DNA from 2 places in the Enterobacter sp. genome. Region 1 is predicted to be linked to the other one. Evidence: predicted binding sites of a transcription regulator. Region 1 holds the regulator's gene; the other holds the start of a gene.
The links. The regulator PurR, encoded in region 1, represses purine synthesis genes. The targets are predictions, from matches to a motif close to CANGCAAACGTTTGCNTG.

Region 1 (7,242 bases):
CCAACCAGTTCGCCGTCAACCCACAGCTGTGGGAAAGTCGGCCAGTTAGCGTACTTAGGCAGCTCAGCGCGGATGTCCGGATTCTGCAGGATATCAACGTAAGCAAAACGCTCACCACAGGCTGACAGCGCCTGAACCGCTTGTGCGGAGAAGCCGCAGCTTGGCAGCTTCGGAGAACCTTTCATATACAGCAGAATCGGGTTTTCAGCGATCTGGCGCTGGATTTTTTCAATAGTGGTGCTCATGTCTTGCTTCCTTTAACTTCTGTTACGGCATTCGTCTGACATTGTAGCGGTTCAGACTGGCATCGGAAAATAACATTTTTGTCACGTTTATACATTCTACCCCGAGTCACGAAAAGTTGCATTGCAAATGGTGTTTACCCCTGCGGCATTCATGGTTTTGCTTAAGGAGCGGGCAAATGTGCGACAGAACGATGAATTTTTTTGCACTTGCTAACGAAACACGATTGTAGATTGAAAAATGCTATTAACTTTCTGGCTTTTTATAGATTAGAATCGACGGGCTTTGTAAATCACACGCGGGTATTATTGATGACCTGCATTTATCAGGGGACTGCCCAGTGGCGCGGATAAATAAAATCTCGATCACGCTCTGTGCTTTACTGTTTACTTCACTCACTTTCACGCCAGTGGCAAACGCCTCTCAGCAGGCGCGGCATTCTGCTGTACAAAAAAACCATCTGGTGAAAGCCACAGAACGTAAGAAAAAAACCACCGCTAAGAACGACAAGAAAAAAACACCGGCTCAGACGAAACAGACCGCTTCCAGCAAAACAAAAACAAAACCTTCCCGCACTGCCCACTCTGCCAAAAGTAAAGCTTCGCAAACCGCCTCTAACCTCGTTACTGAAAAATGCATCACGCGTAAAGGCCATAAGGCGAAATGCACGAAGATCACGAAAATTGCTGAAGTGCATAAAGTGCGCGTACAGAAAGCGCAAAAAACCGCAATGAATAAGCTGATGGGGCAGATTGGCAAACCTTATCACTGGGGTGGGACTTCGCCGCGTACCGGTTTTGACTGCAGCGGCCTCGTCTATTACGCCTATAAAGATCTGGTCAAGTTCCGCATTCCTCGTACCGCCAATGAGATGTACCACCTCCGCGATGCCTCACCGGTTGACCGCGGTGAGCTGGAAAATGGCGATCTGGTGTTCTTCCGCACCCAGGGTCGCGGCACGGCTGACCACGTCGGCGTCTATGTCGGCAACGGGAAATTCATCCAGTCTCCACGTAGCGGTCAGGATATTCAGATCACCTCTCTCAGTGAAGACTACTGGGTACGCCACTACGTCGGCGCGCGTCGCGTGATGACGCCGAAAACCATTCGCTAACCCCTGCCCTGCCACACCCGTGGCAGGGTAAGTTCCTCTTTTGCATACCCTTTCAATTTGCTATCCTGTCCTTGTTGTCTGTGTGGTTATTGGCAACGCAAAATACAATAAGGAGAGAAGCAATGTCGTTCGAATTACCTGCACTACCGTATGCAAAAGACGCCCTGGCCCCGCACATTTCTGCGGAAACCCTGGAATATCACTACGGCAAACATCACCAGACTTACGTCACCAACCTGAACAACCTGATCAAGGGCACCGATTTTGAAGGCAAAACGCTGGAAGAGATCGTCCGCAGCTCTGAGGGTGGCGTATTCAACAACGCAGCTCAGGTGTGGAACCACACCTTCTACTGGCACTGCCTGGCGCCGAATGCCGGCGGTGAACCTGTCGGTGAACTGGCTACCGCTATCAACGCCGCATTTAGCAGCTTCGCGGACTTCAAGGCGAAATTCACCGATGCCGCCATCAAGAACTTCGGTTCAGGCTGGACGTGGCTGGTTAAAGAGGCGGATGGCAAACTGGCTATCGTATCCACTTCTAACGCGGGCACCCCGCTGACCACCAGCGCGAAGCCGCTGATGACCGTGGACGTATGGGAACACGCTTACTACATCGATTACCGTAACGCGCGCCCGAACTACCTGGAACACTTCTGGGCATTGGTTAACTGGGACTTTGTGGCGAAGAACTTCGCCGCGTAAAAGACACGCAGAAGGGTTCGCCCTTCTGCGTTTTTGGTTTATTCCGCAGCGCAGGCTGCTTCTGGCTGTTTACGCCCCGACATCATCACCAACAGCAGGCCGAGCGCGGCAATGATTGCCCCCATCACCGGCACAAAGCTGTATCCCAGACCACCTGAAATCACGACCCCACCGGCCGCCGCACCGAGCGCATTGCCCAGGTTAAAGGCACCGATATTGACCGAGGATGAGAGGCCCGGCGCTTCATGCGCAACACGCATCACGCGCATCTGCAGCGGTGGCACCACGGCGAACGTTGCTGCACCCCAGACGACCATCGCCACCGCGGCGCCAAACTCGTTTCGCGCCAGCCACGGAATGGCAATCATGATGACAATCAGCAGAGTTAAGAAGCCCTTCAGCGTCCCGCTCACGGAACGGTCGGCAAATTTCCCACCGAGATAGTTACCGATCGAGAAGCCCACGCCAATCAGCACCAGCATCGCGGTCACAAAGAGAGGCGTTGCGTGGGTAATGTCATGCAGTACCGGTGAAATATAGGTATAGAGGGTAAACATCGCCCCTGCCCCGAGAACGGTGGTAAGCAGCGCGGAAAGCACCTGCGGGCGCATCAGCACCGCCAGCTCCTTACGCACTTCCGGACGTTCTCCGGCGCTGCCTTTCGGCAGGGAGAAGAACAATGCCACCATCGCGACCACGCCCAGCCCGGCCGTCGCCAGGAAAGACATACGCCAGCCGATCGCTTCTCCCAGCCAGGTTGCCGCAGGAACACCGCCGATGTTAGCGATGGTCAGCCCCATAAACATGGTGGCCACGGCGCTCGCCTGCTTGTGTTTTGGCACCACGCTTGCCGCCACGACCGACCCCAGCCCAAAGAACGCGCCGTGGTTGAGGCTTGTCAGAATACGTGACAGCATCAGCGTGGTGTAGTCCGGCGAAATGGCCGAAAGCACGTTGCCGAGGGTGAAAATCGCCATCAGGAAAATCAGCGCATTGCGGCGCGCGCGATGAGAAAGCAGAAGCGTCATCAGCGGCGCTCCCACCATCACGCCGATAGCGTAGGCGCTGATCAACATGCCTGCCGCAGGGATCGAGACGTCCACGCCGCGGGCGATGACGGGCAGTAACCCCATCGGGGAGAATTCAGTGGTGCCAATCCCAAAAGCGCCAATCGCCAGGGCCAGCAGGGGAAAATTGATTTTCATGCGTCAACTCCGGATGCCGTGTCATGTGGTGACACAGAACAAAGAAGCGGAAAGCATGACATCAATCACAAAAAATGAGAAGTTAACAAAATGGCAAAAGATTTTTGCCAGAGAAGTAACAATCCGGGGAGTCGGGAGGGAGTAGGCTCTCCCTCCGCGTAAATCAGTGCAGCGCAGCCGTCAGACCGGCCGCAACAATCAGAGCCAGCACAACAACGGTGGTGAACAGCGAAAACTTAAGATCGGTACTCATCAATTTTTCTCCTTTTAATCCCCACACGAAAAGTGAGCTTGCTCATTTTTGCACAGATTACGTCAAAAATCTTCCTGGATTTATACTGATAACCACTTTACCTCTTCCCCTTTTCATCAAGATAGGACAAAATTCCACGCTAAATTTATTAGCGTACCGGCCATTGACCCCCTCCTGACGTCCCGTGTCGTTTTCCCGGCGTGCCGCAATTCAAGATTGCGTGATAAGGGTGAGAGAAGGCAAACGTTTACCTTCAAGTTTTTCAGGAGCTTAGGATATGGTCTGGAGTGACATTTAATGGCAACAATTAAAGACGTAGCAAAACGCGCAAACGTTTCCACTACAACCGTATCACATGTAATTAACAAAACCCGCTTTGTGGCGGAAGAGACGCGCAACGCCGTCTGGGCAGCGATCAAGGAGCTGCACTATTCGCCAAGTGCGGTCGCGCGTAGCCTCAAGGTTAATCACACCAAGTCCATTGGATTGCTGGCGACCAGTAGTGAAGCGGCCTATTTTGCCGAGATCATTGAAGCGGTTGAAAAAAACTGCTTCCAGAAAGGCTATACCCTGATTCTGGGCAACGCGTGGAACAGCATTGAAAAACAGCGCGCCTACCTGTCGATGATGGCGCAGAAGCGCGTTGACGGCCTGCTGGTAATGTGTTCCGAGTATCCGGAATCCGTGCTGTCGATGCTCGAAGAGTATCGCCATATCCCCATGGTCGTTATGGACTGGGGCGAAGCGCGTGCGGATTTCACCGACTCCGTTATCGACAATGCCTTTGAAGGCGGTTACATGGCCGGACGTTACCTGATCGAACGCGGTCACCGCGAGATTGGCGTGATCCCGGGTCCGCTGGAGCGCAACACCGGCGCGGGCCGTCTGGCCGGTTTTATGAAAGCGATGGAAGAAGCGCTGATCACCGTGCCGGAAAACTGGATCGTGCAGGGCGACTTTGAGCCGGAATCAGGCTACCGCGCGATGCAGCAGATCGTTTCCCAGCCGCACCGTCCGACCGCCGTTTTCTGCGGGGGTGACATCATGGCCATGGGCGCGCTCTGCGCCGCCGATGAACTGGGTCTGCGCGTACCGCAGGATATTTCCGTGATCGGGTATGACAACGTGCGTAACGCGCGCTTCTTCACCCCAGCGCTGACCACCATTCACCAGCCGAAAGATTCGCTGGGCGAAACGGCCTTCAATATGCTGCTCGACAGGATCGTCAACAAGCGCGAAGAGTCGCAGTCCATTGAAGTTCACCCGCGCCTGATTGAACGCCGTTCCGTAGCGGACGGTCCGTTCCGCGACTACCGTCGTTAATCCCTTTACGGGGCCAGCTACGCTGGCTCCCGTAACCATTCCCGGTTCAGCGTTTCGCTGTCCCCCAGATAATCCAGCAGCCAGGCCATGGCGGGCGAGACATCATTTTGTTGCCAGGTCAGGCAGCAGGCCGCGTCCGGGAACGGATTTTCCAGCGTCAGTTCAACCCATTCGCCGGTATCGATGCGCGGACGCGCAAAATGAACGGGCACCATCGCGACGCACAGTCCGGCACTGAGGCACGTCGCCGACGATTCCCAGTCCGGAGCCACCACCCGCCGCTGGTTGTCCAGAAGCCAGGTGATACGCTTGGGCAATGAACGGGACGTATCCTCCAGCACCAGCGAGGGCCAGTTGCGCAGAGTATCGTCGCTAAGCGGCCCGTCCATCGCTGCCAGAGGATGATCGCTGGCCACCACGCATTTCCAGCTCAGCATCCCCATGTCGCGAAAGGCGTAACGTCCCCCGACCGGGATCGCCTGCGTCGCGCCAATCGCCATCTCCGCCCTGCCGTCCGCCAGCGCATCCCACACCCCGTTGAACACCTCCTGCGAGACCCGCAGCTCAACGTCAGAGAAATGACGATAGAAATCGACAATCATCTGTCGGGTGCGTTCCGGCTTCACGATGTTATCCACCGCGATGGAAAGATGTCCCCGCCAGCCGTTGGCGATCTGCTGGCACTGTTCGCGGGTGATCTGCATTTTTTTGATAACAGAACGCCCTTCCTTCAAAAACCACGCCCCGGCGGGCGTCAATTCCACGTCACGATGCCGCCGCTCAAACAGCGGAACCGCCAGCCACTCCTCCAGTTGACGCACCGTGTAGCTGATGGCTGAAGGGACGCGGTGCAGCTCCTGCGCCGCACCGCTGAAGCTGCCGTTACGCGCGACAGCATCGACCACTTCAAGAGAATAATCTGACCACATTTTCTGCCTGCAAAAAATTTGAATGCACCCGCCAAATATTAGCGTTTCACAAGCGGCTTTGCACTCCCTACACTCAGCGCCAATGTATACCTGCCTCCTCAGGAGAATAAAATAATGCAACCCAGGAACGGTTTTTTAGTCTGGCTCGGCGGCTTAAGCGTGCTGGGCTTTTTGGCCACCGATATGTACCTGCCGGCTTTTGCCGCGATGCAGGAAGATTTGCAAACCCCCGCTGCCGCCATCAGTGCCAGCCTGAGTTTGTTCCTCGCCGGTTTTGCTTTTGCACAGCTGCTCTGGGGACCGCTCTCGGATCGCTTTGGTCGTAAACCGGTACTGCTGCTGGGTCTGGCCATTTTTGCCGTGGGCTGCCTGGGGATGTTATGGGTACGCGACGCCACCTGGCTGCTGGTGCTGCGTTTTATTCAGGCTGTAGGCGTCTGTGCCGCGGCCGTGACCTGGCAGGCGCTGGTGACCGACTACTACCCGGCTAACCGCACAAATCGTATTTTCGCCACCATTATGCCGCTGGTGGGCCTCTCCCCTGCCCTGGCTCCGCTGCTGGGCAGCTGGATCCTCGCGCATTTCGACTGGCAGGCCATCTTCGCCACGCTGTTTGCCATTACCCTGGTACTGATGCTGCCGGCTCTCGCCCTCAAGCCCGCGCATAAAAAAGAGGCGCATGCCGACGCGAAGCCGATTACCTTCACCTCGCTGTTGAGCGCCAAAGCGTATCGCGGGAATGTCCTGATCTATGCCGCCTGCTCGGCAAGCTTCTTCGCATGGCTCACCGGCTCGCCGTTCATTCTGCACGATATGGGTTACAGTCCGGCAGCCATCGGCCTGAGCTATGTTCCGCAGACAATCGCGTTCCTTGTGGGCGGGTACGGCTGTCGCGCGGCGCTGCAAAGATGGGAGGGCCAGCAGATGCTGCCGTGGCTGCTGGTGCTGTATGCGCTGAGCGTCATCGGGACATGGGCCGTTGGCTTTATTCCGGGTGCCGGTCTGGCCGAAATTTTGATCCCGTTCTGCGTAATGGCCATTGCGAACGGGGCGATTTACCCTATCGTTGTGGCGCAGGCCCTGCGACCGTTCCCGCAGGCAACAGGCCGCGCCGCCGCGCTGCAGAACACCCTGCAGCTGGGTTTGTGCTTCCTGGCAAGCCTGGTGGTCTCGGCGCTGATTGCTACGCCGCTTTTGACCACCACCAGCGTGATGCTGTTCACCGTAGCGCTGGCGGTATTGGGCTATCGCATGCAGGCCTCCGCACAGCGTGAGCAGGATAACGGTGCTCAGGTGGAAACCTCGCATGCCTGATTGCGCCAGAAATCATGTTATATTTCAGTGATTAGGTTGCTAACAATTTTCTATTGAATCACCAAATTTTGAAGCCTATACTAAATTTGGTTCGATTAAATACGATAAATATTAAGTGTTAACGGGAGCCGGAGTGCTCCCGTTTTACCATGGAAGG
Region 2 (7,242 bases), on a different contig from region 1:
TCATGGAGCTGCTGAATCTCGATCTGAGTGACGACAGTCTGATGGAGACGCCGCACCGCATCGCGAAAATGTACGTCGACGAAATTTTCTCCGGCCTGGATTACGCCAACTTCCCGAAAATCACCGTCATTGAAAACAAGATGAAAGTGGATGAGATGGTAACGGTCCGCGATATCACGCTGACCAGCACCTGCGAACACCATTTCGTGACCATCGACGGTAAAGCGACCGTGGCGTATATCCCCAAAGATACGGTGATTGGCCTGTCGAAGATCAACCGCATCGTGCAGTTCTTTGCCCAGCGTCCGCAGGTGCAGGAGCGTCTGACGCAGCAGATCCTGACTGCGCTGCAAACGCTGCTGGGCACCAATAACGTGGCCGTCTCTATCGACGCGGTTCACTACTGCGTGAAGGCGCGCGGCGTGCGTGATGCGACCAGTGCAACGACCACCACCTCGCTGGGCGGCCTGTTTAAGTCAAGCCAGAATACCCGCCAGGAGTTCCTGCGCGCCGTACGTCATCACAACTAAGTCTTACAGGGCAGGGACCATGGAGCGAAACGTCACGCTCGATTTTGTTCGCGGCGTCGCCATTCTCGGTATCCTGCTGCTTAATATCGCCGCCTTCGGTTTGCCGAAGGCGGCTTATCTCAATCCTGCGTGGTATGGCGACATCACGCGCAGTGATGCCTGGACGTGGGCGATCCTCGATCTCTTTGCGCAGGTCAAATTCCTCACGCTCTTTGCCCTGCTGTTTGGCGCAGGCCTGCAGCTTCTCCTCAAACGCGGTACGCGCTGGATCCAGTCGCGCCTGACGCTGCTGGTTCTCCTCGGCTTTATCCACGGCCTGTTCTTCTGGGACGGCGATATTCTTCTCGCGTATGGGTTAGTCGGGCTCATCTGCTGGCGCCTCATTCGCGATGCGCACAGCGTAAAAAGCCTGTTTAACACCGGCGTGATGCTGTATGTGATGGGGCTTGGCGTCCTGCTATTGCTGGGGATGATCTCCGGCGAGGCGACAAACCGTTCATGGATCCCGGATGCCGCTAACCTGCAGTACGAACAGTTCTGGAAGCTGAAAGGTGGTACGGAAGCGATAAGCAACCGCGCGGATATGCTGGGGGACAACCTCCTTGCGCTGGGCGCGCAATACGGCTGGCAGCTGGCGGGCATGATGCTGATGGGCGCGTCATTGATGCGCACCGGGTGGCTGAAAGGAGAATTCAGCCTGCGTCACTATCGTCGTACCGGCGCCGGTCTGGTGCTGCTTGGCGTGCTGATTAACCTCCCGGCGGTGATTGTGCAGTGGCATATCCACTGGGATTACCGCTGGTGCGCGTTCCTGCTCCAGGTGCCGCGTGAACTGAGCGCGCCGTTCCAGACCATCGGCTACGCGGCGCTGATCTATGGCTTCTGGCCAACGCTTTCCCGCCTGTGGATTGTCAGCGCTATCGCCTGCGTGGGCCGAATGGCGTTGAGCAATTACCTCCTGCAAACGCTCATATGCACCACGCTTTTCTATCGTTTTGGCCTGTTTATGAAATTCGACCGCCTTACGCTGCTGGCGTTTGTTATTCCGGTCTGGGTGGTAAACCTGGCGTTTTCTGTTCTCTGGCTACGCTATTTCCGCCAGGGACCGCTGGAGTGGGTGTGGCGTCAGTTAACCGCATATGCTTCAGGGGTATCATTGAAAAACACATCCAGATAACGATCTGGATCACAATCATTAACAAAACGGATGTAAGCGTTTTCATGAGTGTGAGCTTCTTCACGTAGTCCCCTTTCTCTCGCTGCCAAAATAGCCACCTTGCTAAACACAGGGGGTGTCTGTGAGTTGCTGCAATCCTTTGAAGGATGGTGAATATGATCACCATTCGTGACGTCGCCCGTCAGGCGGGCGTTTCTGTGGCTACCGTCTCACGCGTGCTGAACAATAGCGCGCTGGTCAGCCCTGAAACCCGAGAAACCGTAATGAAAGCCGTGACCCAGCTCGGGTACCGGCCAAATGCCAATGCCCAGGCGCTTGCGACGCAGGTCAGCGACACCATCGGCGTGGTGGTGATGGATGTCTCGGATGCCTTTTTCGGCGCGCTGGTGAAAGCGGTCGACATGGTGGCACAGCAGCATCAGAAATATGTCCTGATCGGTAATAGCTATCATGAAGCGGAAAAAGAGCGTCATGCCATTGAAGTGCTGATCCGCCAGCGCTGTAACGCCCTGATTGTCCATTCAAAAGCCTTGAGCGATGAAGAGCTAACCGGATTGATGGAGCAGATCCCGGGCATGGTGCTGATCAACCGCATTGTCCCCGGCTATGCTCACCGCTGCGTCGGGCTCGATAACGTCAGCGGCGCCATGATGGCCACGAAAATGCTCATCAACAACGGGCATCAGCGGATCGGTTATCTGGCCTCCAGCCATCAGATTGAAGATGACGAACTGCGGCACGAAGGCTGGCAAAATGCCCTGAAAGAGCACGGCATTACGCCATCCGAAAGCTGGGTGGGGACCGGCACGCCGGACATGCAGGGCGGTGAAGCGGCGATGGTGGAGCTGCTGGGCCGCAATCTGCAGCTGTCTGCGGTGTTTGCCTATAACGACAGCATGGCGGCTGGCGCCCTGACGGCACTGAAGGATAACGGCATTGCGGTGCCACAGCATTTATCACTCATTGGTTTTGATGATATCCCGATTGCCCGTTACACCGACCCGCAGCTGACAACGGTGCGCTACCCCATTGCCTCTATGGCGAAACTGGCGACTGAGCTGGCGTTACAGGGAGCGGCAGGGCTGCTGGATCCGGGCGCAACGCACTGTTTCATGCCGACTTTAGTACGTCGCCACTCCGTCGCTGCTCGGCAAATTGTGGTTCCGATCACTAACTGATTAGATCAGGTGATGTAACCGTTTTCAATCTGTGAGTAAATTCACAGTATCTTAACAAGGCGCTGACTATGATGTCAGCGTTTTAGGGGCTGAAACGCTATGTAACAGTGATTATTCACTTTCACTATAGCCAATGTGCCGCAAACAACGAATAAAACGCATTTCTGGAGCGTTACCGAACACGGAAGAGAGAAATTTTATAAGTGAACTTCGGCTGTCAGTAACGTTTTATTAACACCTGCCCGCCGATCGTTATTCACAAGAACTACCCTGCATAAAAAAACCGGAGATACCATGAATAAGAAGGTGTTGACCCTGTCTGCTGTAATGGCAAGCATGCTTTTTGGTGCAGCAGCGCACGCTGCGGATACCCGTATTGGTGTGACCATCTATAAATACGACGACAACTTCATGTCTGTTGTGCGTAAAGCGATTGAGAAAGATGCGAAAGCAGCGCCAGACGTTCAGCTTCTGATGAACGACTCCCAGAATGACCAGTCCAAACAGAACGACCAGATCGACGTTCTGCTGGCGAAAGGCGTGAAAGCCCTAGCCATCAACCTGGTTGACCCGGCTGCAGCAGGCACGGTCATTGAAAAAGCGCGCGGTCAGAACGTGCCGATCGTCTTCTTCAACAAAGAACCTTCCCGTAAGGCGCTGGATAGCTACGACAAAGCGTATTACGTCGGTACTGACTCCAAAGAGTCCGGTATTATTCAGGGCGATTTGATCGCGAAACACTGGGCGGCGAACCCGAACTGGGACCTGAATAAAGACGGTCAGATTCAGTTCGTGCTGCTGAAAGGCGAGCCAGGCCACCCGGATGCTGAAGCGCGTACTACCTACGTTATCAAAGAGCTGAACGACAAAGGCCTGAAAACCCAGCAGCTGGCGTTAGATACCGCGATGTGGGATACCGCTCAGGCGAAAGATAAGATGGACGCGTGGCTTTCCGGCCCTAATGCCAACAAAATCGAAGTCGTTATCGCCAACAACGATGCGATGGCAATGGGTGCGGTAGAAGCGCTGAAAGCACACAACAAATCCTCAATCCCGGTATTCGGCGTGGATGCACTGCCAGAAGCGCTGGCGCTGGTTAAATCCGGTGCGATGGCCGGTACCGTGCTGAACGATGCCAACAACCAGGCGAAAGCCACCTTCGATCTGGCGAAAAACCTCGCCGATGGCAAAGGCGCGGCAGATGGCACCAACTGGAAAATTGACAACAAAATTGTTCGCGTACCTTACGTGGGCGTAGACCAGTCCAACCTGGCTGAGTTTATCGGTAAATAAGTTAGCGGTACTGTCTCCACTGGGCGCAATTCGTTGCGCCCTTTTATAACGCGATATGCGAGGCCAACAAGGTATAATTATGGTCAGCACAACAACTCAGTCATCCGGTGAATACCTGTTGGAAATGAGCGGTATCAACAAGTCATTTCCCGGTGTTAAGGCACTCGATAATGTTAATTTAAAAGTTCGTCCTCACTCTATTCATGCCTTAATGGGGGAGAACGGTGCGGGTAAATCAACATTATTAAAATGTCTTTTTGGGATCTATCAAAAAGATTCTGGCAGCATTCTTTTTCAGGGGAAAGAGATCGATTTCCATTCAGCGAAAGAAGCACTGGAAAACGGTATCTCGATGGTTCACCAGGAATTAAACCTGGTGCTGCAGCGTTCAGTTATGGATAACATGTGGTTGGGACGTTATCCAACCAAAGGTGTCTTTGTCGATCAGGACAAAATGTATCGCGACACCAAGGCGATTTTCGACGAGCTGGATATTGATATCGATCCGCGTGCCCGCGTGGGAACATTATCCGTCTCCCAGATGCAGATGATCGAAATCGCCAAAGCGTTCTCCTATGATGCGAAAATCGTTATCATGGATGAACCGACATCGTCATTAACGGAAAAAGAGGTTAACCACCTTTTTACCATTATTCGTAAGCTAAAAGATCGCGGCTGCGGCATTGTGTACATCTCCCACAAAATGGAAGAGATCTTCCAGCTGTGCGATGAGATCACCATCCTGCGCGACGGTCAGTGGATTGCCACGCAGCCGCTGGAAGGGCTGGACATGGACAAGATCATCGCCATGATGGTCGGCCGTTCCCTGAACCAGCGCTTCCCTGACAAAGAAAACAAGCCGGGTGAAGTGATTCTGGAAGTGCGCAACCTGACCTCGTTACGTCAGCCGTCTATACGCGATGTCTCCTTCGACCTGCATAAAGGTGAAATCCTGGGGATTGCCGGCCTGGTCGGGGCAAAACGTACCGATATCGTGGAAACCCTGTTCGGTATCCGTGAGAAAGCCGAAGGCACTATTACGCTGCACGGTAAGAAAATTAACAACCACAACGCCAACGAAGCTATTAATAATGGTTTCGCGCTGGTGACGGAAGAGCGTCGTTCGACCGGTATTTATGCTTATCTGGATATTAACTTTAACTCGTTAATTTCTAACATTCGCAATTACAAAAACAAAGTCGGGCTGCTGGATAACTCCCGCATGAAAAGCGATACCCAATGGGTGATTGACTCCATGCGCGTGAAAACGCCAGGCCATCGCACCCAAATTGGTTCGCTGTCAGGCGGTAACCAGCAGAAAGTGATTATCGGCCGTTGGTTATTAACCCAGCCAGAAATTCTGATGCTGGATGAACCTACCCGCGGTATTGACGTCGGCGCGAAGTTTGAAATTTATCAGCTGATTGCCGAGCTGGCGAAAAAGAATAAAGGGATCATTATTATTTCTTCCGAAATGCCGGAATTGTTAGGGATCACGGATCGTATTCTGGTTATGAGCAATGGTCTCGTCGCCGGTATTGTTGACACCAAAACGACAACGCAAAACGAAATTTTGCGTCTTGCGTCTTTGCACCTTTAAGATCAGGGGCTCCTCATGAGTGCGTTAAATAAAAAAAGTTTTCTCACTTACCTGAAAGAAGGCGGTATTTACGTTGTTCTTTTAGTCTTGCTGGCAATCATCATTTTCCAGGACCCTACGTTCTTAAGCCTGCTGAACCTGAGTAACATTCTGACCCAGTCCTCCGTGCGTATTATCATTGCGCTGGGCGTGGCGGGCCTGATCGTGACCCAGGGGACGGACCTTTCTGCCGGTCGCCAGGTGGGTCTGGCGGCGGTTATCGCGGCAACCCTGCTGCAGTCGATGGAAAACGCTAACAAGGTCTTCCCGGAAATGGCCACCATGCCGATTTTCGTGGTGATCCTGATTGTCTGCGCCATCGGTGCGGTGATTGGTCTGATCAACGGAATTATCATCGCCTACCTGAACGTGACGCCGTTTATCACCACCCTGGGTACGATGATCATCGTTTACGGTATCAACTCCCTGTACTACGACTTCGTCGGTGCTTCGCCAATCTCGGGCTTTGACAGCGGCTTCTCGACCTTTACGCAAGGGTTTATTGCGCTTGGCAGCTTCCGCCTGTCGTACATCACCTTCTATGCGCTGATTGCGGTGGCCTTCGTCTGGATCCTGTGGAACAAAACGCGCTTCGGCAAAAACATCTTCGCCATCGGCGGTAACCCGGAAGCGGCGAAAGTCTCCGGCGTTAACGTAGCCCTGAACCTGCTCATCATCTATGCCCTGTCCGGCGTGTTCTACGCCTTCGGCGGGATGCTGGAAGCGGGCCGTATCGGCTCTGCTACCAACAACCTCGGCTTCATGTATGAGCTGGATGCGATCGCAGCCTGCGTGGTGGGCGGCGTCTCCTTCAGCGGCGGTGTGGGTACGGTACTGGGCGTGGTGACCGGTGTGATCATTTTCACCGTCATCAACTACGGGTTGACCTATATCGGCGTGAACCCGTACTGGCAGTACATCATCAAGGGCGCCATCATTATCTTCGCGGTTGCGCTGGATTCACTGAAGTACGCCCGTAAGAAGTAATCGTCTCTCTCCATACCCGGCCCGCTCACCGAGCGGGCTTTTTTTATGCTCTATGCCAGATGGGACTCCTCTCGGGTCACAATGCGCTCAAACCAGTCGAGTTCAGAGAGCTTGCAGGCGACCCACTGTTCGGAAAAGGCATCGCCCAGGCTGTCGGTGAGATACTGACAGCGGGCAAAGGCCTCAATCGCCTCCTGCTGGAACAGCGGCAGTTCCGGTTGGTCGTGCTGCGGTTCAGGGAGATCCCCCTCGTCGATATGTTCCAGCCCGTACAGCATGCCGGTCAGGATAGTGGCCGCCACCAGATACGGATTCGCATCGGCCCCGGCCAGCCGGTACTCGATACGACGGTTACTCTCATCCGAGCAGGGAATACGCAGGGCGGCGGAGCGGGTGTTATAGCCCCAGGAGTTAAAGACGGGTTCCGTCAGGCTTTTA

Region 2: the regulator PurR is predicted to act here: its motif matches at 1,737-1,754, upstream of galS (HTH-type transcriptional regulator GalS).

The regions. Positions count from the first base shown of each region.
Region 1 covers NZ_CDRQYH010000023.1:17,577-24,818, reverse strand. Annotated here, with positions in the region: gene grxD (monothiol glutaredoxin 4) at 1-245, opposite strand, end outside; gene ACWYRJ_RS09515 (C40 family peptidase) at 584-1,357, shown strand; gene sodB (superoxide dismutase [Fe]) at 1,480-2,061, shown strand; gene ACWYRJ_RS09505 (MFS transporter) at 2,100-3,266, opposite strand; gene cydH (cytochrome bd-I oxidase subunit CydH) at 3,430-3,519, opposite strand; gene purR (HTH-type transcriptional repressor PurR) at 3,817-4,842, shown strand; gene punR (DNA-binding transcriptional activator PunR) at 4,860-5,771, opposite strand; gene punC (purine nucleoside transporter PunC) at 5,886-7,085, shown strand.
Region 2 covers NZ_CDRQYH010000063.1:184-7,425, forward strand. Annotated here, with positions in the region: gene folE (GTP cyclohydrolase I FolE) at 1-530, shown strand, start outside; gene yeiB (DUF418 domain-containing protein YeiB) at 550-1,707, shown strand; gene galS (HTH-type transcriptional regulator GalS) at 1,863-2,885, shown strand; gene mglB (galactose/glucose ABC transporter substrate-binding protein MglB) at 3,180-4,178, shown strand; gene mglA (galactose/methyl galactoside ABC transporter ATP-binding protein MglA) at 4,258-5,778, shown strand; gene mglC (galactose/methyl galactoside ABC transporter permease MglC) at 5,794-6,804, shown strand; gene ACWYRJ_RS16515 (glutamine synthetase family protein) at 6,855-7,242, opposite strand, start outside.